Regions from separate parts of the Streptomyces sp. EDA2-14 genome, predicted to be linked through region 1. Evidence: riboswitches for the same ligand, from Rfam matches in the RefSeq annotation. Region 1 holds a riboswitch; the other holds the start of a gene.
What was found. Region 1 has a riboswitch for thiamine pyrophosphate ahead of thiO (glycine oxidase ThiO). Riboswitches for the same ligand answer to the same signal wherever they lie in the genome.
Positions count from the first base shown of each region.

Region 2: it holds a riboswitch for thiamine pyrophosphate, as region 1 does, so the genes downstream of both, ACY34M_RS25180 (purine-cytosine permease family protein) here and thiO (glycine oxidase ThiO) in region 1, are expected to answer to the same signal.

Region 1 is NZ_JBUEGE010000001.1:979,147-983,549, forward strand. It holds gene ACY34M_RS04355 (thiazole synthase) at 1-349, opposite strand, end outside; gene thiS (sulfur carrier protein ThiS) at 357-557, opposite strand; gene thiO (glycine oxidase ThiO) at 554-1,732, opposite strand; TPP riboswitch at 1,730-1,843, opposite strand; gene ACY34M_RS04370 (hypothetical protein) at 1,896-2,258, shown strand; gene ACY34M_RS04375 (NAD(P)/FAD-dependent oxidoreductase) at 2,364-3,596, shown strand; gene ACY34M_RS04380 (Rv2175c family DNA-binding protein) at 3,708-4,073, shown strand; gene thiE (thiamine phosphate synthase) at 4,156-4,403, shown strand, end outside.
Region 2 is NZ_JBUEGE010000011.1:145,771-150,173, reverse strand. It holds gene ACY34M_RS25190 (family 2 encapsulin nanocompartment cargo protein terpene cyclase) at 1-486, opposite strand, end outside; gene ACY34M_RS25185 (family 2B encapsulin nanocompartment shell protein) at 540-1,958, opposite strand; TPP riboswitch at 2,363-2,458, shown strand; gene ACY34M_RS25180 (purine-cytosine permease family protein) at 2,448-3,848, shown strand; gene thiM (hydroxyethylthiazole kinase) at 3,915-4,403, shown strand, end outside.

The DNA of each region.
Region 1 (4,403 bases):
CGAGCAGCTCGATCGGATCGGGCAGCAGGGTGCGCTCGTCGGCGATGACCTCCAGCTTTACCAGGTCCGTGCCGAGCGCCTCGCGCGCGAGGCGGGCCGTCAGGACGGCCTCTCCCGCGGTGAAGCAGCCGGCCGTGTTCGGCAGCACCCGGATGTTCAGCTTCTCCAGGACGGAGAGCACCGAGCCGTGCACGCTCGCGTCCACGCGGCGCATCGCCACGGTGGTGAGTTCGGTACCGGAGGCCACCAGGGCGCGCTCCAGGACGTCGAGGCTCGGTGCCCCGCCCGTGCCCATGATCAGACGCGAGGAGTAGGTGTCGTCCCCGAGGACGAAAGTGTCGTCGGCCATGAGCGGTTCAGCCTCCTTGTACGGCCGTGAGGACCTCGACGCGGTCTCCTTCGGAGAGCGCCGTGGCGGGCCACTGGGTGCGGGGGACGACGGTTTCGTTGAGGGCGGCGGCGACGCCCCGGGGCGCGGTGGTGAGCGCGGCGACCAGGAGGTCGAGCGTGGTCTGCGCGGTCACCGTGCGCGGCTCGCCGTTGACGTAGACGTTCATGCGGGCTGCTCCACGGGGGCGCTGCTGAAGCGCTTCGGGGTGAACGGGCGGGCCACTTCGGGGAGTTCACCGGTGGTCAGGACGTGCGCCATGGTGTCGCCGGTGACCGGCGTCAGGAGCACGCCGTTGCGGAAGTGGCCGGTCGCGAGGTGGAGGCCGGGCAGCGCGGTCGGCCCCAGGAGCGGCGCGTTGTCGGGGGAGCCGGGGCGCAGGCCCGCGCGGGTCTCGGTCAGCGGGAGTTCGGTGATGCCGGGGACGAGTTCGTGGGCGTCCCGCAGGAGTTCGTAGACGCCGCCCGCGGTGACCGTGGTGTCCCAGCCGAGCTCCTCGGTGGTCGCGCCCACGACGAGCTCGCCGTTGACGCGCGGCACCAGGTAGAGGTTGCCGCCGCGCACGACCGCGCGGACCGTACGGCTGAGGAAGGGCGCGTACCGCTTCGGCACCGTCAGGCGCAGCACCTGGCCCTTGACGGGGCGCACCGGCGGCAGTACCGCGTCGGGCACGCCCGCGAGCTGTCCGCCGCGGCTGCCCGCCGCCAGCACCACTTGGTCGGCCGCGACTTCGGTGCCGTCGGCGAGGACCGCGCCGCGCGCCCGGTCGCGTACGACAGAGAGCCTTTCGGTCCACGAGCGGTGGAAGGTCACGCCGGAGCGCTCGCAGGCCGTCACGAGGGCGCTCGCGAGCCTTCTCGGGTCGATCTGGTGATCCCCGTCGACCCGCAGGCCGCCGCGCACGCCCGGAGCGAGCATCGGTTCGAGACGGCGGCAGTCGCGGCCCGGGAGCCACTCGGACTCAAGACCCGACTTCGTCTGCAGCGCGTGCAGCTCCCTGAGGTGCGCGCGGTCGTCGGCGTCGAGCGCGACCGCGAGCGTGCCGCAGGCGCGGTAGCCGAGGTCCTGCCCGGTGGCCTCGGACAGCTCGGCCGCGAAGTCGGGGTAGCGGCGCGCGGACTCGAGGTTCAGGCCGAGCAACGTCTGCTCGCCGTGGTGGAGTTCGGTGACGGCGGCCAGCATTCCGGCCGCCACCCGGGCGGCCCCGCCGCCGGGCTCGGGGTCCGCGACCGCCACGGACAGACCGCGCTGCGCGGCCCGCCAGGCGGTGACCAGACCGATGATGCCGCCACCGACGACGAGGACGTCGCAGGTGTGCGAATGAACGGATGGCGTCGACGACATGGGCGTCAAGCCCCTCCCTTCGCCGGTATGACCCGGATCAGGTTCGGACGGTCGAAGGCCGCTCCAGCCTCCCTCTCAGCCCGCTGCGTACGGGCTCCCGCGAGTGCTCTACGTTGGCCACCCTAGCCGTTCACCACGACCTCCAGTAAGGGAGTCCCGGCCCGTGGCCCGATCTCTCGACGGACTCGTTCTGTCCCCCGTTGTCGACCAGGCCCCGGGCCAGGTGGGTACGCGGACCCGCTTCACGTACCAGGAGAAGGACGGCCGGATCTCGGCGGACTACACAGGCGGCGATGTCGTGGAGGGGCACCTTGTGGGGACGCGCTCCGGCGACCGCCTCGACTTCCGCTACGTGCAGCTGAAGACCGACGGGACCACCTCCTGCGGGCACTGCGTCTCGACCGTGTCCGAGCTCCCGGACGGCCGGGTGCGCCTCGACGAGACCTGGGAGTGGGAGTCGCAGGAGGGCAGCGGGACCAGCGTGGTCGAGCAGCTGCTCGACCCGGCCCGGCAGCCGCGCCACTGACCTTGCCCTTGATCGATAAACCGCCGGCGCGTGTGCAGGACGTCACGGCCCGCGAGTGGCCCGCACCGCTGACTGACACAAGATCAGGTGCCTAGAGTTGATCCTGTGAGTGAGCAGCGGAGCGGGAGTGCAGCGCCTTCGGGGCAGCGGAACGTCGTGATCGTGGGCGCGGGCATGGCAGGCGTGCAGACCGCCGTGGCGCTGCGTGAGCAGGGCTTCGCCGGCGCGATCACACTGCTCGGCGCCGAGCCCCACCAGCCGTACGACCGGCCGCCGCTGTCCAAGGCGGTGCTGCTCGGCAAGGCGGAGGGCTCGGCCTTCGACGTCGACTTCGAGGCGCTCGGCGTCTCCCTGGAGCTGGGCCGCGAGGTGACCGGGCTGCGGCCGGGCGACCACGAGCTGGACACGGCCGCGGGACCGGTCCCGTACGACGTACTGGTCGTCGCGACCGGCGCCGAGCCCGTCCATCTGCCGGGCGCGCAGGCGGTACCCGGCGTGCACCTGCTGCGCACCCTCGACGACGCCGAGCGGCTGCGCCCCGTCCTCGCCGAGCAGCACGACGTGGTGGTCGTGGGCGCCGGCTGGATCGGTGCCGAGTTCGCCACCGCGGCCCGTGAGGCGGGCTGCCGGGTCACCGTGGTGGAGGCCGCCGAGCGGCCCCTCGCCGGGGCGCTGCCCGCCGAGATCGCCGCCCCCATGGCCGCCTGGTACGCCGACGCCGGGGCCGAGCTGCGTACCCACGCGCGCGTGGAGCGCGTCGAGCCCGGCGTCGTGGTCCTCGACGACGGCACGCGGCTGCCCGCCGGGGCCGTCGTCGTCGGCATCGGCGCCCGCCCCGCCACCCGCTGGCTGGCCGGCTCCGGAATCGAGCTCGGCGCCCACCGCGAGGTGCTCGCGGACGAGCGGCTGCGCACGTCCGTGCCCGATGTGTACGCGGTGGGGGACTGCTCGTCGTTCCCCTCGGGGCGCTACGGAGAGCGCCTCATGGTCCACCACTGGGACAACGCGCTGCAGGGGCCGCGCACGGTCGCGGCGAACATCGTCGGGCTCACCCCGGCGGTCTACGACCCGGTGCCCTACTTCTGGTCCGAGCAGTTCGGCCGGTTCGTGCAGTACGCGGGGCACCACGAGGGCGCCGACGCGACGGTGTGGCGGGGCGACCCCGCCGGTGCCGCCTGGTCGGTGTGCTGGCTGCGCGACGGTGCCCTGGTGGCCGTACTCGCCGTCGGCAAGCCGCGTGACCTGGCCCAGGGGCGCAAGCTCATCCAGTCGCGGACCCCGCTCGACCCGGAACTGCTCTCGGATCCGGCCCGCCCGCTGAAGTCAGCCGTGGCGTGAGCCCCGCAGCGGCGTGACAGAGCGTGACAGAAGGGGCGGAAAGGGAGGAGTGGTGGCCCGTCCGCACCGGCCCGGCTTCCGAGTGTCAGTCCGGGATGGCACGCTTGTCCCGTGACCGAGATTGACGCAAAGATCGATGCTCTCGTCCCCGCCTGGCTCACCCTCCCCGACATCGCGGAGCAACTCGATGTCGAGGTGACGCGTGTGCGGCAGCAGGTCAAGGAAGGCCAGCTGATCGCCGTGCGCCGCGGTGAGAACAGGGCACTCCACGTGCCCGCCGCCTTCATCGACGGCGACAAGATCGTCAAGGGGCTCGTCGGCCTCCTGACGGTCCTGAGGGACGACGGCTTCAGCGACGAAGAGATGCTGGAGTGGCTCTTCACCCCCGACCCAAGCCTGCCGGGCACCCCCGCGCAGGCCCTGAGCGAGAATCGCGGCACGGAGGTGAAGCGCCGCGCCCAGGCGCTCGCCGTCTGACCTGACAACCGTCCGGCGTGCGCACCGCGACCCTCGCGGTGCGCACGCCACCGACATCGCACGACCCACGGGGGGACTCTTCATGGCGGACACCAAGCGCGCGCTGCTCGCGGACGCGCGGCTCTACCTGTGCACCGACGCGCGCAGGCGCCAGGGCGATCTGCCGGAGTTCCTCGACGCGGTGCTGGCCGGCGGCGTCGACATCGTGCAGCTGCGCGACAAGGGCATGGAGGCCGGCGAGGAGCTGGAGCACCTGGAGGTGTTCGCCGAGGCGGCCCGCCGCCACGGCAAGCTGTTCGCGGTCAACGACCGGGCGGACGTCGCCCACGC
Region 2 (4,403 bases), on a different contig from region 1:
GGAGAACCCGTCGAACTCCTCCTCCCAGTCGTCGGGATACAGGCTCACCTCGTCCAGCGCCCAGTCCTTGATCCGGCGGCTGACCTCCGCGACCCGTACGGGGTCAGGGTCGGGCACCGGGTGGTGGTACAGGCCGGGAACGGGGCGGCCCTTCGCCGGCGCCGGATCCGCGGGCGCCGGTCGGTGTGTCGGCGGCTCCTCGCACGGAGTCAGCCGCAGGCCCGCCGTGCCGAGCCCGCTCGGACCGCGCAGCACCCGCTCCAAACCGGCGTCCACGGAAGGCACTCCGGCCGCCGGTGCCTCGACCGCGGGAGCCTCGGCGACGGTGGAAACGGCATCGGCGACGGAGGGCGCGCGGGGCGGGCCGCCCGTGGCAGCGCTGATGTCACGGGCGCGGGCAGCGGCGTCGGCAAGGACCTGCGCCCCGAAGCGGGAGGCCGCTTCCGGCAGGCTCGACTGCACAGGTGTCGGCTCGGGCGGGGGCATCCATGTCTCCTTGAGGGCTCCTTGGTGGGTGGGCGGCTGCGGTCCTGCCCCGCTTACCTGCCGGGCCAGCGGCCGATCTGCACGTTCTCCAGCACGCCGACCGCGTCCGGCACGAGGATCGCGGCGGAGTAGTAGGTGCTGACGAGGTACTTGGTGATGGCCTGCTCGTCGATGCCCATGAACCGCACCGACAGGCCCGGCTCGTACTCGTCCGGCAGACCCGTCTGGTGCAGGCCGACGACACCCTGGTTGTCCTCGCCGGTACGCATGACGAGGATCGAGCTGGTCCGCTCCTTGGTGACCGGGATCTTGTTGCAGGGCAGGATCGGCACCCCGCGCCAGGCCGGGACCTGCTGGCCGCCGAGGTCCACGTGGTCGGGGTACAGGCCCCGCGCGTTGAACTCGCGGCCCATCGCCGCGATCGTGCGGGGGTGCGCCAGGAAGAACTTCGAGCCGCGGCGGCGGCAGAGCAGCTCGTCCAGGTCGTCCGGGGTCGGCGGGCCCGAGTGCGGCTGGATGCGCTGCTTGAAGTCGGCGTTGTGGAGCAGGCCGAACTCCCGGTTGTTGACCAGCTCGTGCTCCTGGCGTTCGCGCAACGCCTCGATGGTGAGCCTGAGTTGCTCCTTGGTCTGGTTCATCGGCTCGTTGTAGAGGTCCGCGACCCTGGTGTGGACCCGCAGGATCGTCTGGGCCGCCGACAGCTCGTACTCGCGCGGTTTGGCCTCGTAGTCGACGAAGGCGCCGGGCAGTTCGTGCTCGCCGACGTGCCCCGCCGACATCGGGATCTCGGCCTCGCCGCGGTGGTTCTGACCCCGGCCCGCGAGCGAGGTGAACTCGTCCACGTGCTCCTGCAGTTGCGGTGCGGATGACAGCACGGACGCGAAGTCGGCGCGCGAGAGGGTGAGCAGGGTGCCCGAGGTGTCGGCGACCGCGGTCTGCTCCCAGCGGGCGTCCTCGTCCAGCAGAGCGTGGTCGCCGAAGCGGTCGCCGTCGGCGAGGACGTCGAGGGCGACCTCGTCGCCGTACTCGCCCTCGGAGAACTGGCTGACGCGGCCGTGCGCGATGAGGTGGAGCTTGTCCGCGGGCGCCCCGCGCTCGACCAGGGTGTCGCCGGCCCGGAAGTCGCGCTGCACGCAGCGGTCGGCGATGGCGGTGAGCACCTCGACGTCGTCGAAGCCGCGCAGCAGGGCCAGTTCACCGAGTTCGCGGGGGATCACCCGGACGTCGCCGCCGTCCTGGATGAACTCGATGGTCCCGTCGCCGACGGTGTAGGTCAGGCGGCGGTTCACCCGGTAGACGCCGCCCTTGGTCTCCACCCAGGGCAGCATGCGCAGCAGCCACCGCGAGGTGATCTCCTGCATCTGCGGTGCGGACTTGGTCGTGGTGGCGAGATTGCGGGCGGCCGCCGTGCCCAGACTCTTCTGCTGGGGCGGCACCGAGGCGGTCTCCGGCGTGGTCGAGTCAACTGTCATCGGGTGAGCTCTCCTTGGTCGGGCGAAAGCGTTCAAGCTCGTAACAACGGGACAGAAGAAGGAAAGGCGAATATGTCGGAGGTAATGCCTCCAGAACTTGCATCACCGTAAGGGCCGCCCGGGCCGTCCGGCCAAGGGAAATCGGCGACATTAACTCGATGCGATGATCAAGGACCGCGCGGTGTTTGCCCCGTGACCGATGGAACTCAGCCCGATTTTCTGAAGAGCCCGAAGGGGCCCCGGCCCCGGCTCACGCGGCATGAGCGCGCCGCGGCGCCGCAAACCGACAAAAGTCGGCCACCTGCCGCAGAGCTCCGCATTGCCGACCGGGTATCGCGCGCGGTACGGGCGGAACCGGAACCCGCCCGCGCGGCTGTGCGAGCCACCGCGTTACCCTGGCCGCCGTACCGGACACGGGGTGCCCCCACCAGAGGGCTGAGAACACACCCGTCGAACCTGAACCAGTTCGTACTGGCGGAGGGATGTCTCATGCCTGTGGCGCATGTTTCCAATGGCCTGCCTGCCGACCGCGAGAGCGGCGCCTTCGACGGGCGGATGCCCGCGGCACCCGGCGACCTCGGCATCGAGGGGCACGGCATCGAACCGGTGCCCGAGGCCAACCGCTATGGCGGGGCCGGGCGCCTGTTCACCGTCTGGTTCGCCCCGAACCTGACCATGACCGGCGTCTTCACCGGCACCGTCGGCATCGCCCTCGGCCTCGACTTCGCCACCGCGCTCGCCGCCGTCGTGCTCGGCACCCTGATCGGCGCGATACCGACCGCGTACCTGGGCACGTGGGGCAGCCGCACCGGAGCCGGGCAGTTGCCACTGGCCGGGCTCGCCTTCGGGCGCGGCGTCGTACTGCCGGGCGTGCTCCAGTGGCTGTCGTCCATCGCCTGGGACGCGCTGATCGGCCTGTTCGGCGGCGACGCGCTGGCCCGGCTGTTCGGCTGGCCGTTCTGGCTCGGCGTCCTCGTCATGCTGCTCGCCCAGGGACTCCTCGGCGTCCTCGGCTACGAGGCCATCCACCGGCTGCAGATCGTCATGACCTTCGTGCTCGGCGCCGCCTTCGCGCTCATCGCCTGGCGGATGCTCGACGGCGTGCACCCCGCCGCCCACGGCTCCGCACTGGGCGCCGACCGCGCCGGGGCGTTCGTCCTGACCAGCACCATCGCGCTCAGCCTCAGCCTGTCCTGGGCGCCGTACGCCAGCGACTTCAGCCGCTACCTGCCCGCGGCCACTTCCCGCAAGCGCATGTTCTGGTACACGCTGCTCGGCCTGCTGGTGTCGTTCACGGCCGTCCAGGCCCTCGGCCTGTGGGGCGCCTCCGTGCTCACCGACCAGACCGCGGCCGGCGTCGACAAGATCCTCGGCGGGGGAGCGCTCGGCGCGTTCGGACTGCTCGCCGTGGCCCTCGCCGCGCTGTGCAGCAACGCCATGAACGACTACAGCGGCTCACTCGCCCTCCAGACCATCGGCGTGCGCATCCCGCGCCCCGTGGCCGCGGCTCTCGCCGCCGTGCTCGGCTTCCCGCTCGTGCTGTGGATGCACGCTGCCGACACCACCGCGCGCTTTCAGAATGTGCTGCTGTTCGTCGGGTACTGGATCCCCGGATTCGTCGCCATCGTCCTGGTCGACTGGCGCGCGCGGGCCAGGGCGCGCGCCGGGGCACCGCTCGACCTCGCCGCCGAGCGCGAGCGACGACAGCCCGCCTGGCCCGCCCTGCTGGCCTTCGCGGCGGCCTTCGGCGCGGCGGTCCCGTTCATGGACACCAGCCTGTACGTGGGCCCGGTGGCCGACGCGCTGCACGGCGCGGACGTGTCGTACTACGTGGCGTTCCTCGTGGCCGCCGCCGTATACGCGCCGCTGCGGCTGCGACGACGCGGCTGACCTGCCCCCCCGCCGTACGAGTCCCTGTACCTCGCACCTCGCACCTCCTGTACTTGGAGTCACCCCATGCCCCAGACGTCCCCCGGCCGCCCCGATGACCTCGTCGCCTTCGCGGCGCAGGCGCTCGGGCGCGTACAGAACGACGCACCGCTGGTGCAGTGCCTGACGAACGCGGTCGTCACCGGGTTCACCGCCAACGTCCTGCTCGCGGTCGGCGCCGCGCCCGCCATGGTCGACATCCCGGACGAGGCGGGGGCCTTCGCCCGCGTCGCCTCCGGCGTGCTGGTCAACCTCGGCACCCCGCGCGTCGAACAGCGCGCCGCGATGCCCGAGGCGGCGCGGGCCGCGGCCGAGGCGGGCACGCCGTGGGTCCTCGACCCGGTGGCCGTCGGCGCGCTGCCCGTGCGCACGGCGCTCGCCGCCGACCTGCTCGCGCTGCGGCCGACCGTGATCCGGGGCAACGCCTCCGAGATCATCGCGCTCGCGGGCGCGGGCGGCGGCGGCCGGGGCGTGGACGCCTCCCACGGTGTCGACGACGCCGAGGACGCGGCCGCC